One region of the Clostridium intestinale genome, then DNA from elsewhere that is predicted to be linked to it. Evidence: riboswitches for the same ligand, from Rfam matches in the RefSeq annotation. Region 1 holds a riboswitch; the other holds the start of a gene.

Region 1 (9,690 bases):
GTAACAAATCTTGGAGGGAAAGTAGTTAAAAATAGTTCTGGTTATGCCCTTAAAGATCTAATTATAGGAGCAGAAGGAACACTAGGAATAGTAACAAAAGCTATACTTAAGTTATTACCATTACCTAAGAAGGCTATATCACTACTTATTCCATTCCCAGATTTAGATAGAGCAATTGAAACTGTGCCTAAAATAATAAAATCGAAAACTATACCAACAGCTATAGAGTTCATGCAAAGAGCTGCAATAGTAGCGGCAGAAGAGTTTTTAGGAAAGAAATTCCCTGATTCACAATCAGATGCATATATTTTATTAACCTTCGATGGTAATTCAAAAGAAGAAATAGAAGCAAGCTATGAAAAAGTAGCTAATATTTGTTTGGAAAATGGAGCTTTAGATGTACTTATATCAGATACCGAAGAGAGACAAGAATCTATTTGGTCAGCTAGAGGAGCTTTCCTTGAAGCAATAAAAGCATCAACAACTGAAATGGATGAAGTTGACGTTGTAGTTCCAAGAAATAAGGTTGCAGAATTTATTAAATATACACATCAATTAGAAGAAAAACATGAAATAAGAATAAGAAGCTTTGGACATGCTGGAGATGGTAACTTACACATTTATATATTAAAAGATGCTTTAGATGAAGAAACTTGGAATAAAAAACTTCTTGAAGTAATGGAAGACATGTATGCAAAAGGAAGAGAATTAAAAGGACAAGTTTCAGGAGAACATGGTATAGGTTTAGCTAAGAGACCATATCTTAAAAAAGCTGTACCAGAAGAAAACTTAATTATAATGAAAGGCATAAAGAAAGCCTTTGACCCAAGCAATATTCTAAACCCTGGTAAGGTTATATAGTGATAGAAATGTAAGAGAGGGACACTGTGATGGCTATGTTAATAGTTACTCATGGTGTCCTTTTCTTGTATTATTGTAAATAGTATGTTAATTAGCGATTCTTTGTCGTTTTATGTCTAATGAGATTTTATATACTTACTTCAACTTCTTGTAACGTTGTTGGAAATAAAAGTTGGTAAAATTTGTGCAGTTGTTAAAACTCACAAACAGTCTCATCACAGAAGTTTGTATCTCTCAAAAGTTCTCCTTTATAATTTACAATTTTAAAATTTCCTTCCCTCAAATATTTCTTCCTGTAGTTATTTATTTAACTTCTTAGTTTTTAAATCTTTATAAATTAAATATAGAGATAAGCATGAGAAAATTAAAAATAATCCTAAAGATCCGTAGAAAAGTCTGGAGTCATAAATTGTGAAAGTAAAACCACCATAATAGTTAGAGAGTATATATTTATATACAAGATCATAGGTTAAATTAATCCCATGTGAACTAGTATATTCATAAGTATCATTAGGAGTATGAATGTTAGAATAATCCTCAAAGCCTAAAGTAACTCCATCTATACCTAAAGAGTTAAAAGGGGCATGATCTGAAACATCTTCAAATTTTTTAACATAGTAGATTTTATCATTTTCTAAAATATTTGATAAGTCTTCTATAAGTTTAGAATTACGCACATACTTACCTGAAAAAATTGATAAAGAAGTATCCTTAGTTGAAGCCACCATATCAAAATTTATTAATTTGGAGTCCTTAATAGAATCTAAATTGTTTGTAGCGAAATCTTGAGAACCTAGTAAACCAAATTCCTCTCCGTTTAAGGCTAAAATAATTATATCTCTATCAGGTTTAGGTAAAGAAGCAAGATTTTTAGATAATTCTAATAAAAAAGAAATTCCTGAGGCGTTATCTAAAGCACCTGAATATAGGTTTCCACCTAAATCAATTCCTAAGTGATCAAAGTGAGCAGATAATATAAGAGGAGGTAAGGAGGAATCTCTTCCTTTAATTTTCCCAACTATATTTGGTATATTTGTATCAACAACTTCCATAGGTATGAAGCAATCTAGCGTATAATCCTCTCCAAGTTTATCTAAGATTTCATCGTAGACCTCTTTAGTGATAGAAATATACATGCTACAAGGTGAGTTATATAAAAATGAACTTCTAAAATCACTAGAATTGTCAGAAACATATAACATAAAGGAACCTTGAGAATTTTGAATTACTATACTTTGAGTAAAAATATATAGTTTGCTATCCCTAAACTTTTCACCAAAGGAGAAGGTATTTTCCTTAAAATTCAATAAATCTTCTTTAAAATCTACACCATATTTAAACTCCTTATATACATTTCCACCAGGGGATTTAAGGATTAAACTTGGCGAACCATTTATAAGCTTAGGTGCTTTAACTTTAAACATTTCTCTATAAGCATCATTATAGCTATCAATAGAATTATTCTTAAGTTCATTTATTATATATTCTGAGGTTTTAATATTTCCCTCACTTCCAGCAAGCCGTCCTTCGTATATAGAAGAAGAGAGCTCTTTTATATTATTTAATACATTATCAGTATCAAAAGGTTTGTATGTAAGTTTAAAATAGAGTGAAATTGAAAATAATGTTAAGAAAAGGAGACTTATAAAAGCCAAAATATATTTTTTCATGTTAAACCCCTTATGTAAAAACTATATAAATACATATGATATTTAACCAAAATCTATGACAAGGGGAAACTTGATTATATGAGGATTATTATTATAATAATATATGGAGTAAATTTTTAGGAGGAGAAAATGAATAACATTAATGAAGTATTAAGTAAAGAATTAAATATAAGTTTAAAGCAGGTAGAAAGTGTAATAGAACTAATAGATGGAGGAAACACTGTACCTTTTATAGCTAGATATAGAAAAGAAGTTACTGGTGGGTTAACGGATGAAGTTTTAAGAAAATTTTCTGAAAGGTTAACTTATTTAAGGAATCTTAATGAAAGAAAAGAAAATGTAATAAGAATTATAGAAGAAACAGGAAATTTAACTGAAGAAATAAAAGAAAAAGTATTAAAAGCAGAAACTCAATCAGAAGTTGAAGATATATATAGACCTTTTAAGCCAAAGAAAAGGACCAGAGCTACAATAGCTTTAGAAAAAGGTCTAAAGCTATTAGCTGACCTTATATTCTCAGGAGAATTTAAAGGGGATATACTAGATAAGTCAAAAGAGTTTATTGATGAAGAAAAAGCTGTTTTAAATGAAGAAGAAGCATTAGCAGGGGCTATGGATATAGTAGCAGAACAAATTTCGGACAATGCGGATTATAGAAAATGGCTTAGAGAATTCTTATTTAAAGAGGGGGTACTTGAAACAAAAGGGGGTTCAGAAGAACCAACTCCTTATGAAATGTATTATGACTATTCAGAGCCTGTAAGATTTTTACCTTCACATAGAATATTAGCTATAAATAGAGGAGAAAAAGAGAAAATATTAAATGTAAAAGTAGTAGCTAATGAAGAAAAAATAATTACTTATCTAAAAAATAGAATACTTAAAGGTAATAGTGAAACAGATAAGTATTTAGAAGAAGCCATAAAAGATTCCTTAAAAAGACTTATATATCCTTCTATTGAAAGAGAAATAAGAAGTGAGCTAACAGAAAAGGGAGAAGAGGGAGCTATAAGAATATTCAATGAAAATCTTAAATCCCTACTTATGCAATCCCCTATAAAAGGTAAAGTAGTTATGGGATATGACCCAGGCTTTAGAACAGGATGTAAAGTAGCTGTTTTAGATGATACGGGTAAATTTTTAGAGAAGGCTACAGTTTATCCAACAGTACCTAAAAAGGATATAAAAGGAACTATAAAGGTTTTAAAAGAGTTAATAAATAAATATGGTGTTGACGTAATATCATTAGGAAATGGTACAGCATCTAGAGAATCAGAAGAAGTGCTTGCAGAAATGATTACTGAAATCAAAAAAGAAACAGGCAGAGATGTATACTACTGCATAGTTTCAGAAGCAGGAGCATCAGTTTATTCTGCGTCAGAACTTGCTCAAAAGGAATACCCTGATTTAGATGTAACAATAAGAGGTGCTATATCAATAGGAAGAAGACTTCAAGACCCTCTAGCAGAACTTGTTAAGATAGACACTAAATCCATTGGAGTAGGTCAATACCAACATGATGTAGCAGTTAAAAAACTTGATGAATCTCTAAAAGGAGTAGTAGAAGATTGCGTAAATAAGGTTGGCGTAGACTTAAATGTTGCGACACCATCTTTACTTAGTTATATATCAGGAATAAATACCTCTATTGCAGCTAATATAGTAGCATATAGAGAAGAAAATGGAAAATTCAAAAATAGAAAAGAACTTTTAAAGGTTAAAAGATTAGGACAAAAAGCATATGAGCAGTGTGCAGGTTTCTTAAGAGTAATGGAAAGCAGCGAGCCTCTAGATAATACAGCTGTACATCCAGAGTCATACGTAACAGCTAACAATCTTATAAAAGAATTAGGATATTCGAAAGGTGAACTTAAAAAAGCTTCTTTAACAGATATTGAAGGAAGAGTTCAAGAAATAGGAATAAAAGAACTTGCAGCAAGACTTAATGTAGGAGAACCTACATTAAAAGATATAGTAGGTGAACTTAAGAAACCAGGAAGAGATCCAAGAGAGGAACTTCCAAAGCCTATATTTAAATCAGGAGTAATTGATTTAAAAGATTTAAAACCTGGAATGGAATTAATGGGAACTGTTAGAAATGTATCAGACTTTGGAGCTTTTGTAGATATAGGAGTTCACCAAGATGGATTAGTTCATAAATCTCAAATGGCTAATAGAAGAGTAAATCACCCCCTAGACATAGTTAAATTAGGAGATATAATTAAAGTTAAGATTATAGAGGTTGATGAAAAAAGAAAAAGAATATCCCTGTCCATGAAGGATGTTTCACAAGAATAAAAAATATCTTGTCAAAAATTAAACTTGGATATATAATAAAGACAAGAAGAAAAAAATTAAATTATCTTCAGGGCGGGGCGTAATTCCCCACCGGCGGTATAGCCCGCGAGCTAAGTTTTTTAGCATGATTCGGTGAAACTCCGAGGCCGACAGTATAGTCTGGATGAAAGAAGGTAGTAATTAGGATTACTTAGTTATTATGCCCTGAATCTCATGATTCAGGGCTTTTGTTATTTTTTATTATCCTAATATTGCCCAGGAAGATATATCTTTAGGAGGCGTATTATAAATGAACGATTCAAGATTAAACAAACAAATTAGGATTGCACTATTATCAGGAATAGCTTTTGTACTAATGTATTTTGATTTTCCGCTACCATTTTTTCCACCATTTTTGAAAATTGATGTATCTGATATTCCAGCTTTAATAGGAGCTTTTTCTCTAGGACCAGTAGCAGGTATAGTTATAGAACTTATTAAAAATATTCTTTATACCTTAATTAAAGGATCATCTTCAATGTTTATAGGAGAGTTCGCGAACTTTGCTATAGGAGCTACTTGGGTGTTTGTAGCAGGATTTATATATAATAGAAATAGAACTTTCAAGACAGCAATAATAGGTTTAGTTTCATCAGTATTAGCAATGACTGTAATGGCAGTATTATTAAACTACTTTGTATTACTACCTATGTATGTTAATGTTTTTAAAGTTGATTTAGGTGGAAGCATAGGAAGTTTTATTGCGGTAGCAACAGTACCATTTAACATTTTAAAAGGAGCCATTTCATCAACTGCAACAGTATTACTATATAAACCAGTAATTGCAGTAATAAATAGACAGTCTATAAGAACAGTAAAATATTAGATTAAAAATAAAAAACCTCGGATATTCCGGGGTTTTTATATTTGCTCTAATGTTAGGACATTTATCTTTTCCACATTATAAGAGCATCTTCTTTATTATCTTCATAGTAGTTTTTTCTAATTCCTTCTTCAGAAAAACCTAATTTTTTGTATAACCACTGAGCAGGAAGATTAGATACTCTTACCTCTAAAGTTATTTCCTTTGCACCTCTAGCATAAGCCTTATCTAAAAGCGCATTTAATAAAGTTTCACCTATACCTTTGCATCTATAATCTGGATGAACCGCTATATTAGTAATATGAGCTTCTTCTAATATCACCCATATACCTCCATAAGCTATTACTCTGTTGTCCATAATAACAACTAAATAAGAAGCTAATTTATTTTTTAGCTCTCTCTTAAAAGAATCATAGCTCCAAGGAATGGGAAATGAAAAAATAGAAATCTCACATATATCAACAAGATGTTCAGAAGTCATGTCTACAATTGTGAATTGTTTAGAATTAAATTCATCCATTACTCTAATCCTAATTTCCTTTCATACTCTCTTTCAGCTTGGGATTTCCTTAAATAAAGAGGTATTGAATTATTAATATCATCTTTTTCACCATTTAAAAGTCTAGCAAGACCTAATTCTCCTAAAGAAGAAGCCCTTGTATAATTAAGATGAAGAGGAGGGAAAACCGCTTCCTTTTTTAAATCCTTAAGCTCCACCTTATATTTTATTGTTCCATCACCTATAAAAAGAACCTGTTCATTATATTCATTTAATATTTCAGAAAGTTCTTTAAGAGAAATATTAAGGTAATCAGAAAGCCTTGTAAGCTTACCATCTATATTCTTATATAAAGCTGTATAGACATTACCTCTTAAAGCATCCATAACAGGACATATAATACCAGTAAAGTTAAATACGTTATAAGCTAAGCCATCTAGGTTTGAAATAGAAACAAAAGGCTTATTTATACCTAATGACATACCTTTTATGGTGGCAAGACCTATTCTAAGTCCAGTAAAGGAACCAGGACCTTCAGAAATAACAAAACCATCTATATCCTTTATCTTTAAATTATTATTTTTAAGTAAAGTTTCAATCATAGGTAAAAGTAATACAGAATGTTGCTTTTGATAATTTAAATTATATTCACCTAAAACTCCATTTTCATTTAAAAGTGCAACAGTTGCAACAGCTGTTGAAGAATCTACACTTAATATATTCATAGTTTTAACTCCTTTATGTACGAATAACCTTCCCCATAAGGTCTGATAGATATTTTTCTATACTCATCTCCTAAGTGCGGAAGTTTTTTAATGCTTATGTGGACAAAATCTTCTGGAATGATATCCTCTATGTAGTTAGCCCATTCAATTAGACTCACGCCATTACCAAAAATATATTCATCAAAACCTATAGCCATAATTTCATCAGAATCATTTACTCTATAAACATCAAAGTGGTAAAGCGGAAGTCGTCCGCTATTATATTCATTAACAATTGTAAAGGTTGGGGAAGTAATATGCTCAGATATACCTAGACCCTTAGCAAATCCTTTAGAAATATGGGTCTTACCCGTTCCTAAATCACCAGTTAAACAAAATACATCACCAGCCTTAGCTAATTCACCTAGCATATAGCCAATGTGCATAGTTTTTTCTACAGAATCAACAATAAATTCCATAAGTAAACTCCTTTTCTTTAAAGTATCTTCTTACTATTCTATCCAACTTCGTAAAAAAAGAAAAGAAGTAAAGAGTGAAATAATTAAGAATTTATTAAATGTTAGGAATATCCTTTGAATATAATAATACTATGTAATACAATAAGAAATGTAAGTAAATAAGTCGGAGGAAAATTATGAAAAAGATTACCTTTGGGATGTTAATTATAAATCTTATAGCATTTATAGTTTTATCCATATATCCAAAGATGACTTTATCTAGTAAAGCAAATGAGTCTAATAAGATTAGAGAACCTTTTTTTAATATAATGACATCTAATAAGTCAGTGTATTTAATGGTTAATGAGCTAGTTAAAGATAAACATAACGTAGAATATTTGGCGAAAGACCAAGAAGAAATAAAAAGCTTTACTTTTGATGAAGATGTGATAAACAATATTTCCAATATGGATTTATTTATATATACAGGCAAAAATTTTGAACCTTGGGCTACTGATTTAATATCAGAATTAAAAAAAGATAAGGTATCAGTTGTAGATATTTCAAGAGGGACTAAGGTATTAACTATCGAAGGTGGAAATGAAAATCCATATTATTGGATGGACTTTGAAAACTATAAGATAGCTTTATTTAATATTAAAAATGAGCTCCAAGCTTATGACCCTAACAATAAAGAATACTATGAGACTAATTATAATGATGTTATAAAGGGATTTGAAGAAGCATATCTAGATAAGCTAACTGTACTTAAGAATTTAGAAAGTGCAGACTTCTATTATGCCGACTATTCTTTAGAGTACTTTGGCAAATATATAAACAGTAAAGTACAAGCGTTAGATAATAATAAGCTAGATAAACTTATAAAATCTAAAGCTCATAATAAGATAGTGTTATATAGTGATGATAAACAAATTGATAAATATAGAGAAACTCTAGAGTTAAATAATGTTCACTTAATAAAAGTGAAGTATTATAGTGAAGATAAGGATTACGTTCATACTTTAGAAGAGGCTATAGATGAGCTATTTAAAAGTTTAAACCTAACTTTAGGCACTAAAAAGCTAGAATGAAAAAATATTTGATAAATATGTTGCAAATAAATTGGGATTATGATATTATAACTATTGTGTCTTAGGGGTATGGCTCAACGGTAGAGTAGTGGTCTCCAAAACCATTGGTTGTGGGTTCAAATCCTACTGCCCCTGCCATATATGTCCAGCAGAATTATTCTGTTGGATTTTTTGTTTTATATAAAGAATAGGAACATAAATTTAAAATAATAAAAACAAAAAAAGCTGGATGAAAATCCAGCTTGTTTATTTTTCTATCTTATTCATTTTTAATTTCATATATTCTACTATAAGCTCGTCTAAGTATTGGCTTAACTGAAGGCGAGGAGCTTCCTCGTCGCAAGTAACGCTAATTTCGTTAAGGGTATCTCTAACTTCTGATATATACTTATCTAGCTCAAATAGATTTTTTTCTATTTTATCCATATCCATATACACCTCCATGGGTATGCATAGTTGTATTAAAGCGAGTTATTATTACCAAAGACTCCATTAACAGTTGTATCATTTAGTTTATCCACTATACTTTTAAAGTTAGGCAATTTATTAGACATATCTCTATTTAAACTTTTAAATATTTCCACAATATAAATGCTATCATCTATATTTATTGGACATGATAGTATAAGTAAAACCTCTTTACCTTTATTCTCTAATTTCGCGAAAAGATTATTGTTAGTAAGAGCTTTGCTGCAAACACAATTTTTGCATGGAGATTCATTTTCAAAATGCTTGTAGCAAGGTATATTAGAGTATTCCAATGAATCTGAATCAAAGACTAATTTATTTATGGGGTCAACAATTCTTATATAATCATAAAAGCCTTCTATAATGGACAGTTTTTTAAAAATTTCTTTTAAAATGTTCATATAAACAATCGAGCCTCCATAAGATAATAAATAGTACTATAATAATATTATATATGTAAACTCATTGATTTACAATATATCCTAAAAATATAAGATTTTTTTAATGAATTATAGGATATTACTAATAATATAGTACTATGTTATAATCTAGTTACTTGGATAGATAGGATTGATTTTATGGAATGGATAAAGAGTTTTTTCAGCTACAATATAAGAAATATTGACTATAACTTAGATGAAAATAAAAATAGAGTCAATAAGGAATTTGAAAAAGAGAATAACAACTTGATTTTACTTAGAATAAAATTTGTATGTATAGCTATAATTATTTTAAGTGCTTATTATGTCTATATAGATTTTGTAACCTTTAAAGAACTA
Region 2 (9,690 bases), 640 kb from region 1:
TAAATGACGGAAAAGTCAAACTTTCTAAAATAACTAAAGATGGTAAAGAGCAGATAATACATATTTTATCTAGTGGAGACTTCTTTGGTGAATTAAGCCTTTTTAATGAAGGAGAAACCCATAACTTCTCTGCATTTGCTATAAGTAAGGTGAAAATATGTACCTTAACTAAAGAAGATATGCACCAAATTATACTGAAGAATCCTGAGATTTCTTTAAAAATCCTTACTGAGGTTACAAAAAAGCTAGCTCAGACAGAAAATTTAGCTCAAACCTTAGCTACAAATGATGCTGAGATAAGAATAGCTCATATGCTTCTGGAATTTTCTAAAGACTATGGAGTAAAAAAAGAAGATGGTATAGAAATAAGACTTCCGATAAATAGAGAAGAGATGGCTAACTATACAGGACTTACAAGAGAAACTATAAGTAGAAAGCTATCTAAGCTTGAGGAATTAGAAGTAATTAAGATGGTTGGAAACAAAATAATCTTTATAAAGGATGAAGAAGGACTTAGGGATTACGTAGAATAATTATTAAGGAGGAGAACAGTGAAGAGAGGGTTTTATTTATTAATTGTTTTAATAATACCTTTAATTTTGACTTCATGCAGCTCAAAAGAACCTAAATTATCTATAAAAACGGACATAAAAACCTACATGTTAGAATTATCTTCAGTACAGGGAATTACAATGACTCCAGAACTAGAAGCAAAAAAATAAATTAAAGATATAGAATACACCTGGAGTACCACAGAAGGTGGGTTTATAAATACAATAAAAAATGAATCTCAAAAAGAAATAACTAATACAGGCGAACCCGTATTATGGAGTCCTACTTTAGATACAAAAAAAGAAAAATCAAGTTTAGTTGAAGTTACTTTAAAAGCAAAGAAAAATGATAAAGTTATAGCTGAAAGTAAAGTAACCATCGAAGAAACAACGGGTGTATATAAAGTAATTGAATAAAATAAATTCTAAATTTAAGTAACCAGCAAAATTTGCTGGTTATTTTTTTTATGATTCTAATGAAACTCTTGAGAAGAAGAGTTTCTACAGGGAATAAAGCTAAAAGAAATTTAATGGAGCTGAAGAACGCTCCTACAGAATAGAAGTGCACATTGTTGCGGTAGACGCGTTTTTTAGCCACAGTTTAATCAATGGAGTTAAAAGGATTTAGTGAGATTTGAGGAGAGGTCTCTACAGTAATAAAGTTAAAAGGAATTTAATGGAGCTTGGGAAGAAGCTCCTACAGGTCAGAGGTGTATAATTGCGCAATTGCGCAAAACATCAAAACATCAATTGCGCAATTGCGCAAAAGAGCAAAAGAATTTAAATTTTGTAGCTTTTTTAAAAGTGTGACTTGAATCATATTTTAATATTTTAATACAAGTTATTATTAGTTCATAGAAAACAAGAATTTTTGGAGGGTGTTAAAAATGAGTAGAGTTATAAATGCGAATCAAAAACTTGGAGAGGTTGTTTCAATATTTCCTGATTCTAGTAAGATATTTAACGAAGTAAAGATAGATTATTGCTGCGGAGGACATGATAGTTTAGGTGCTGCACTTAAAGATAAAGGACTAAATGTTGATTTGTTTGTTGATAAGTTAAATGATGAATATGAGAAATTTTTAGAAAGCAATAAAGAGTATAAGGATTGGAGAAAAGAAAAGCCATTAGACTTAATAAAGCATATAGTAGATACACATCATCAATATACTTATAGAGAAATAAAAGAAATTGATGGACTATTATTGAAAATTTTAAAAGTACATTTTAACCATAATGGAGAAGAACTTCTAAAACTTCACAAACTATTTGGAAGTTTAAAAACTGAGCTAGAGGAACATTTAATTAAAGAGGAAGAAAATTTATTTCCACTTATGGAAGAGTATTTTTACAGTAAAGATGAAGTTAAAAAAGCAGAATTAATTAAATATATTGAGGAAACAGAATCAGAACATGATGGAGCTGGGGACATTCTTAAGGAAATGGAAGAGCTTACAAGAGACTTTACTCCACCAGCAGGTGCTTGCACAACTTTTAAACTTGCATATCATAAGTTACATGAATTAGAAAAAAACTTGTTTATGCATATCTACAAAGAAAACAGTGTTTTATTTGAAATGATTTAATTAGGAGGGGTTTGAGATGAATAAAGAGAGGGTAGAAAACTTATCGCATATATTAAAGCGATTAAATACAGAAGGTGCCACAGAAGAAGTTAGAGGGGAAGCTTTAAAAATAGTAAAAGAAATCACTCCTATGGAATTATCTGTAGCAGAACAAAACTTAATTGAAGAAGGAATGAAACCAGAGGATTTAAGAGGACTATGTGAGATTCACATGGAAGTGTTAAAGGATGAACTTGAGAAGTTAAAAACAAAAATATATCCAGGACACGTAGTTAATACTATGGTGGAAGAACATGATGTTATATTAGGATTTTTAACAGAATTAGAAGACTTAAATAAAGTCATACAAGGGTTTAAGGACTATGATTCTACTAAGGAAGAATTCTCAAAAATTATAACTTTAGCAGATAATATATTAGATGCAGAAAATCACCATCAAAGAGAAGAAAATGTATTGTTTTTAGAGATGGAGAAGGAAGGCATAACTGGACCTACTAGAATTATGAAGATGGAACATGAGGATTTAAGAGCTAAAAAGAGAAGGTTAAAATCTTTAGGAGAAAATATAAAGTATATTAATTTTGAGGCATTTAAAGCAGATTTAGATGAAACAGCTAAATACATTATATTTAACTTAAGAGATCATATATTTAAAGAAAATTATATATTATATCCATCAGCTTTAGAAGCAATAAAAGATGAAGCAAGATGGACAAATATGAAGGAAAAGTGTGATGAAGTGGGATATTGTGGATTTACTCCTAACTTTTAAAAGGTTGACATGATAAAACTTTAACTATATAATTTACTCATAATTATATAAGGTCTTCAGGGCAGGGTGAAATTCCCTACCGGTGGTAAAGCCCACGAGCTAATTTTTAGCATGATTCGGTGAAATTCCGAGGCCGACAGTAAAGTCTGGATGGAAGAAGATGAGTAAAAGGTATTATTAAGCTTACTTAATAATATGGCTATTTCGCATTTATAAGCTCTGAAATTTTAGGATTTCAGAGCTTTTTTATTTGTTGTAATAGGCTTTATTTACTTTTGGTTTGTTGTGCCCTGAGCGTTTGCTTGGGGTATTTTTTATTGTCTGAATCATTACTTGCCTTGAGATTTTTGTTAGGAGGAATGTTATGGATGAAAAGTTTATGAAAAGAGCACTAGAGTTAGCTAAGGAAGGAGAAGGAAAGGTAAATCCTAATCCTCAAGTTGGTGCAGTAATAGTAAAGAATAACAAAGTAATTGGAGAAGGATACCATGAGTTTTATGGTGGAAATCACGCAGAGATAAATGCAATAAAAGATTCTAAGGAATCCCTTAAAGGTACAACTATATACGTAACATTAGAGCCTTGTCATCACTACGGCAAGACACCTCCATGTGTTGATTCCATTATAGAACATGGATTTTCTAAAGTTGTTATAGGACAAATGGATCCTAATCCATTAGTTGCAGGAAAAAGTATAGAAAAGCTTAAGAAAGCTGGAATAGAGGTTAAGGTTGGGGTTTTACAAGAGGAATGCATAAAACTTAATGAGGTGTTTAATAAATACATTTTAAGTAATGAGCCTTATGTGCTACTTAAAGCAGCTATGAGTTTAGATGGAAAGATAGCCACAACTTCTGGGGAATCTATGTGGATAACTGGAGAAATTGCAAGAGAAAATGTGCATAAACTTAGAAATAAATATTCAGCCATTATGGTTGGAGTAAATACAGTTATTAAAGATAATCCTTCACTAACATGTAGAGTGCCTAATGGTAGAAATCCAATAAGAATAATAGTTGATAGTAAGCTTAGAATTCCACTAGATAGTAGGGTTTTAGATATTAGTAATGAATCCAGATGTTTGATAGCAACTACAGAAAAAGCTCCAAAAGATAAAATAAAACAATTAAAAGATAGAGGAATAGAGGTATTAATATTACAGGATAAAGATGAGCAAGTTGATATAAGGAAACTTATAGAAGAGCTTGGAAGATTAAAAATAGATGGTGTTTTGTTGGAGGGGGGAGGAACATTAAACTTTTCCTTTCTAGAAGCAGGATTAGTAGACAAGGTAGAGTTTTATATAGCTCCTAAAATAATAGGTGGAGACAAGGCTAAAACACCGGTTGAAGGGGTTGGAATTGGAGCCTTAAGTGAAGCTTTTAATATTAAGAATATATCAACAAAGTTTTTAGGCGAAGATTTATTGATTGAGGGATATTTAAGGGGGTGAAGGTATGTTTACAGGAATAGTTGAAGAAATAGGAACTGTTGTAGATTTTGAAGCCTCACAGAATATTTTGAGAATAAAAGTACAAGCATCCAAGGTACTTGAGGAAACTTATTTAGGCGATAGTATAAGTACTAATGGGGTTTGTCTCACTGTTACAGGCATAGGAAAAAATCATTTTTATGCAGATGTTATGGGTGAAACTGTTAGAAGAAGTAATTTAGGAACTCTTAAAAAAGGAGATAAAGTTAATCTTGAAAGAGCCATGGCTGCAAATAGCAGGTTTGGAGGACACATAGTAAGTGGGCATATAGATGGAAAAGGAAAGATAACATCCTATGAGAAAGAAGGAAATGCTGTTTGGATTACTATAGATACGGGGAAAGAAGTTTTAAAATATATTGTTGAGAAAGGTTCGATAGCAATAGACGGAATAAGTTTAACTGTAGCCTATGTTGATGAAAAGAAGTTTAAGGTATCTATAATACCTCATACAAGCGAAGAGACTACTTTACTTAAAAAGAAAATAGGTGAAGAAGTAAATCTTGAGTGTGATGTTATAGGAAAGTATGTAGAAAAGTTACTTGGATTTAACAAAAAGAATGATGAAAAGAAATCTATAACCATGGATTTTCTAATAAATAATGGATTCTAAGGGAGGGTTATATATGTACAAATTTAATACTATTGAAGAAGCAATACAGGATATTAAAGAGGGTAAGATAATAATAGTTGTTGATGATGAAGATAGAGAAAATGAAGGGGACTTACTTATGGCTGCTGAAAAAGTAGAAGGTGAGCATATTAATTTTATGGCAACCTTTGGAAAAGGACTTATATGTGTGCCAGCAGAAGAAGCTTTATTAAGAAAATTAGATATTAATGAGATGGTTGAAAAAAATACTGATAATCATGAAACTGCTTTTACGGTTTCAATAGACCATAAAGATACAACAACTGGTATTTCTGCATTTGAAAGAGCAGATACTATAAAACATTTATTAAATAAAGAATCAAAGGCAGAGGATTTCAGAAGACCTGGACACATATTTCCATTGATATCAAAAAAAGGTGGAGTTCTAAAAAGAATAGGACATACAGAGGCAGCGGTGGATTTAGCAAAGTTAGCAGGATTTAAAGGCGCTGGGGTTATATGTGAAATAATGAAGGATGACGGAACCATGGCAAGGGTTCCAGACTTAATGGAGTTCTCCTCAAAGCATAATCTAAAGATAATAACCATTGCTGATTTAGTAGAGTATAGAAGACATAGAGACAACCTTATAGATAAGGTTGTGGAAACTTCAATGCCTACAAAGTATGGAGATTTTAAGATAGTAGGATTTATAAATAAGTTAAATGGGGAACACCATGTAGCACTAGTTATGGGAGACGTAAAAGAAGGTGAGCCTATTTTGGTTAGGGTTCATTCTGAGTGTTTAACAGGAGATGCCTTAGGTTCAAAAAGATGTGACTGTGGGGAGCAATATGATGCTGCAATGAAAAAAATATCTGAGGAAGGTAAGGGAATTCTTCTTTATATGAGACAAGAAGGAAGAGGGATAGGACTTATTAATAAATTAAAAGCGTACAAGCTTCAAGATGAAGGATTAGATACAGTAGAGGCAAACTTAGCATTAGGATTTCCTGAAGATATGAGGGACTATGGTATAGGAGCTCAAATACTTAAAGAACTTGGAGCAACAAAGTTAAGATTAATGACTAACAACCCAAGAAAAATATCAGCACTTAACGGCTATGACTTAGAGGTAGTTGAGAGAGTACCAATTCAAATGAACCATAATGAAAAAAATAAATATTACTTAGAAACAAAAAAAGAAAAAATGGGTCACTTATTAAATATTTAAATATAAGGAGAGAATAAAAATGATAAATTATGAAGGAAATTTAGTAGCAGAGGGATTAAAATTTAGTATAGTTGTAGGAAGATTTAATGAGTTTATAGTATCTAAACTTTTAGGTGGAGCTATAGATGGACTTAAAAGACATGGTGTAAAAGAGGAAGATATTGAAATAGCTTGGGTTCCAGGAGCTTTTGAAATACCATTAGTAGCTAAAAAGATGGTTGAAAAAAATAAATATGATGGAGTTATATGTTTAGGAGCTGTAATAAGAGGAGCTACACCACATTTTGATTATGTATGTGCAGAAACTTCTAAAGGAATAGCCAATGTTTCTTTAAACTCAGGTATTCCTGTAATATTTGGAGTGCTTACAACAGATAGTATAGAACAAGCTATAGAGAGAGCAGGAACTAAGGCTGGAAACAAGGGATATGATTCAGCAGTTTCAGCAATTGAGATGGCTAATTTATTAAAAGAAATAGGTTAGGAACATCATAAGAACCGATGTAATAAATAATTAAGAGTATATGTTTTAATATGAGGGTTAGCTTTAAATAGCTGCCCCTTTATTTTATTAAATTTGTATTAAATTAGCGGCTAATATGTTTGCTTAAGAGTATAATATGAATAAAGTGATTACGTGTTTATTAATATCTGTCTTATGGGAGGAGTAAAATTGGAAAAGTATATAGAATTAAAAGATGTTAAGAAAAGCTATAAAATGGGAGAAGTAGAGATAAAAGCAGTTGACGGTGTTAACTTTTCTATAGATAAAGGTGAATTTGTAATAGTTGTAGGGCCAAGTGGAGCAGGGAAGACAACTGTACTTAATATTTTAGGGGGAATGGATTTCCCAACAAGTGGAGAAATAACTGTAGATGGTAGTGAAATAGAAAGATATAATTCTAGGCAGTTAACTACCTATAGAAGACATGATATAGGTTTTGTGTTTCAATTTTATAACTTAGTTCAAAATCTTACAGCTATTGAAAATGTGGAATTAGCTTCTCAAATATGTAAAAATCCATTAGATCCAGAAAAAGTATTAGATCAAGTGGGGCTTAAGGAGAGAAAATTTAATTTTCCGGCTCAATTATCAGGTGGAGAGCAGCAAAGAGTTGCTATAGCTAGGGCATTAGCTAAAAATCCTAAACTTTTGTTATGTGATGAGCCTACAGGAGCATTAGATTATAATACTGGAAAATCTATATTAAAACTTCTTCAAGATACTTGTAGGAATCATGGAATGACTGTTATTGTTATTACTCATAACTCAGCTATTGCACCAATGGCTGATAAAGTAATAAAGGTGAGAAATGGAAAAGTTCATAGCGTAACAACAAATGACAATCCAATACCTGTAGAAAGGATTGAATGGTAGGAATGAAAAGAGCATATAGAAAAAATATATTAAAGGATATAACTACGAGTAAATCAAGATTTTTATCTATATTCATTATTGTAGCTATAGGGGTGTCCTTTTTTGCAGGGGTTAGAGCAACTAGCCCTGACATGAAAATTACTGCAGATAAGTATTTAGATGATAGCAATGCATCAGATTTAGATATTTATTCGGCTACTGGTTTCAAGAAGTCTGACATAGAGAAGGTAGAAAATACAGATGGAGTTGAGAAGGTTTTTGCAGGTTATACTTTTGATGCTTTAGCTGTTAATGGGGAAAGTGAAATACCTATAAAAGTACATTCCTTAAAGATAGGAGAGGAAACTGTAAATAATCCTATATTAGTAGATGGAAAACTTCCAGAGAATAATGAGGAAGCAGTAACAGAGAAAAGATTTCTTGAAAAAGAAGGTTTAGAAATAGGAAGTTCAATAGAACTTAAAACAAAAAATGAAGTTAAGAAATTTAAAATAGTAGGGACTGTTAATTCATCTTTGTATATGAATAAGAGTCAAAGGGGAAATAATTCTTTAGGAAATGGAACTACTAAAGCTTTTTTTCAGATTGGTGAAGAGTCAGCCTATGAATTAGCTATTCCTAAGAGGCCTAACATTCATGGATTAGAAGTAGAAAAAATATATAATGAATTATCAGTAATAGTTAAAGATGCTAAAGATGAAAACTATTTTACAGATAAATATAATAATATAGTTAATCCGGTAAAAGAAAAAATTAAGGATATAAATAAGGATTGGCACGTACTTGGAAGAGATACCAATATAGGAATAAGAGGGTTTAGCGATGATTCAGAAAGAATAGGAGCAATAGGTAATGTATTCCCATTAATTTTCTTTTTAGTTGCAACCCTTGTCTGTTTAACTAGTATGACTAGAATGGTTGAGGAGCAAAGAACCCAAATAGGAACATTTAAGGCATTAGGTTATGGAAAGGGATCTATAATCTTTCATTACTTCATATATTCTTTTCTAGCAAGTATAGGAGGGAGTGTTTTAGGAGTATTAGTAGGATTTAGACTTTTTCCTAATGTAATTTTTAATGCTTATAGAATTATGTATGAGATTCCTGACATTATATCACCTTTTAATGTAGAGTTAGCTGTTACTTCTACAATAGTTGCAGTTTTATGTACTACACTTGCGGCTATTTTTGCCTGTGCCAAGGAGTTAATAGCAGTTCCAGCAGTACTTATGAGACCTAGAACTCCTAAGGCTGGGAAGAGAATACTATTAGAGCGAGTAGGTTTTATATGGGGAAGAATGTCTTTCACCAGTAAGGTTACAGCGAGAAATATACTTAGATATAAGAAAAGATTTTTTATGACAATAATAGGCATATCAGGATGTACTGCATTATTAGTAACAGGTTTTGGACTTAAAAATTCAATTATGTCAATAACAGACAAACAATTTAATGATATATATAAATATGACATGATTGTCCAGTTAAAATCGGAGATTGAGGAAAGTAAATTTCTTGATTTTAAAGAAGACTTAAAGGATTATAAAACCATAGATAATACTTTGATGATTTTCCAAAAGAATATTGAAACAACTAATGAGAAAGATAAGGAAGTAGACAGTTATTTATTTATACCAGAAAATAAGAGTGAAATTAAGAACTTCATTAAGTTAGCTCATAATAATGAAGACATTGAACTTCCCTCAGACGGAGTAGTAATTACTGAAAAGCTCTCTAAACTTTTAGAAGTGTCTAAAGGAGATAATATTGAGATAAATTTAAATAATAAAAAAGTTAAAGTAAAGATAAGTGGGATTACGGAGCACTATGTAATGAACTATATATACATGTCTCCAGAATATTATAAGGAGCTATTTGATGTCCCAGTTAAATATAATGGATTTGTAGGAACCACTACAGATAAGAGTAAAGATGGAGAAGATTTTTTATCTAAAGACCTTATGAAGAATACTGATATAGGTTCTGTTAATTTCATTACAAACACCAGTGAACATTTTAAGCAGACTATGGGAAGCATAGATTCAGTGGTGGTGGTTTTAATAGTATCCGCTGCTGCATTAGCAT

The links. A riboswitch is a leader RNA that binds a small molecule or an ion and turns the genes downstream of it on or off. The one in region 1 is predicted to bind FMN.
Region 2: it holds a riboswitch for FMN, as region 1 does, so the genes downstream of both, ribD (bifunctional diaminohydroxyphosphoribosylaminopyrimidine deaminase/5-amino-6-(5-phosphoribosylamino)uracil reductase RibD) here and P8F83_RS14055 (ECF transporter S component) in region 1, are expected to answer to the same signal.

What each region holds. Positions count from the first base shown of each region.
Region 1 is NZ_CP121166.1:2,745,501-2,755,190, reverse strand. Features, by position in the region: gene P8F83_RS14070 (FAD-binding oxidoreductase) at 1-861, shown strand, start outside; gene P8F83_RS14065 (M28 family metallopeptidase) at 1,161-2,531, opposite strand; gene P8F83_RS14060 (Tex family protein) at 2,661-4,829, shown strand; FMN riboswitch at 4,889-5,008, shown strand; gene P8F83_RS14055 (ECF transporter S component) at 5,119-5,694, shown strand; gene rimI (ribosomal protein S18-alanine N-acetyltransferase) at 5,756-6,211, opposite strand; gene tsaB (tRNA (adenosine(37)-N6)-threonylcarbamoyltransferase complex dimerization subunit type 1 TsaB) at 6,211-6,915, opposite strand; gene tsaE (tRNA (adenosine(37)-N6)-threonylcarbamoyltransferase complex ATPase subunit type 1 TsaE) at 6,912-7,373, opposite strand; gene P8F83_RS14035 (metal ABC transporter substrate-binding protein) at 7,550-8,443, shown strand; tRNA gene P8F83_RS14030 (tRNA-Trp) at 8,507-8,581, shown strand; gene P8F83_RS14025 (Spo0E family sporulation regulatory protein-aspartic acid phosphatase) at 8,690-8,875, opposite strand; gene P8F83_RS14020 (hypothetical protein) at 8,905-9,312, opposite strand; gene P8F83_RS14015 (sensor domain-containing diguanylate cyclase) at 9,490-9,690, shown strand, end outside.
Region 2 is NZ_CP121166.1:3,386,793-3,396,482, reverse strand. Features, by position in the region: gene P8F83_RS17455 (Crp/Fnr family transcriptional regulator) at 1-533, shown strand, start outside; gene P8F83_RS17450 (hypothetical protein) at 552-722, shown strand; gene ric (iron-sulfur cluster repair di-iron protein) at 1,439-2,137, shown strand; gene P8F83_RS17440 (DUF438 domain-containing protein) at 2,154-2,909, shown strand; FMN riboswitch at 2,958-3,075, shown strand; gene ribD (bifunctional diaminohydroxyphosphoribosylaminopyrimidine deaminase/5-amino-6-(5-phosphoribosylamino)uracil reductase RibD) at 3,274-4,362, shown strand; gene ribE (riboflavin synthase) at 4,367-5,014, shown strand; gene P8F83_RS17425 (bifunctional 3,4-dihydroxy-2-butanone-4-phosphate synthase/GTP cyclohydrolase II) at 5,028-6,227, shown strand; gene ribH (6,7-dimethyl-8-ribityllumazine synthase) at 6,247-6,711, shown strand; gene P8F83_RS17415 (ABC transporter ATP-binding protein) at 6,901-7,605, shown strand; gene P8F83_RS17410 (ABC transporter permease) at 7,608-9,690, shown strand, end outside.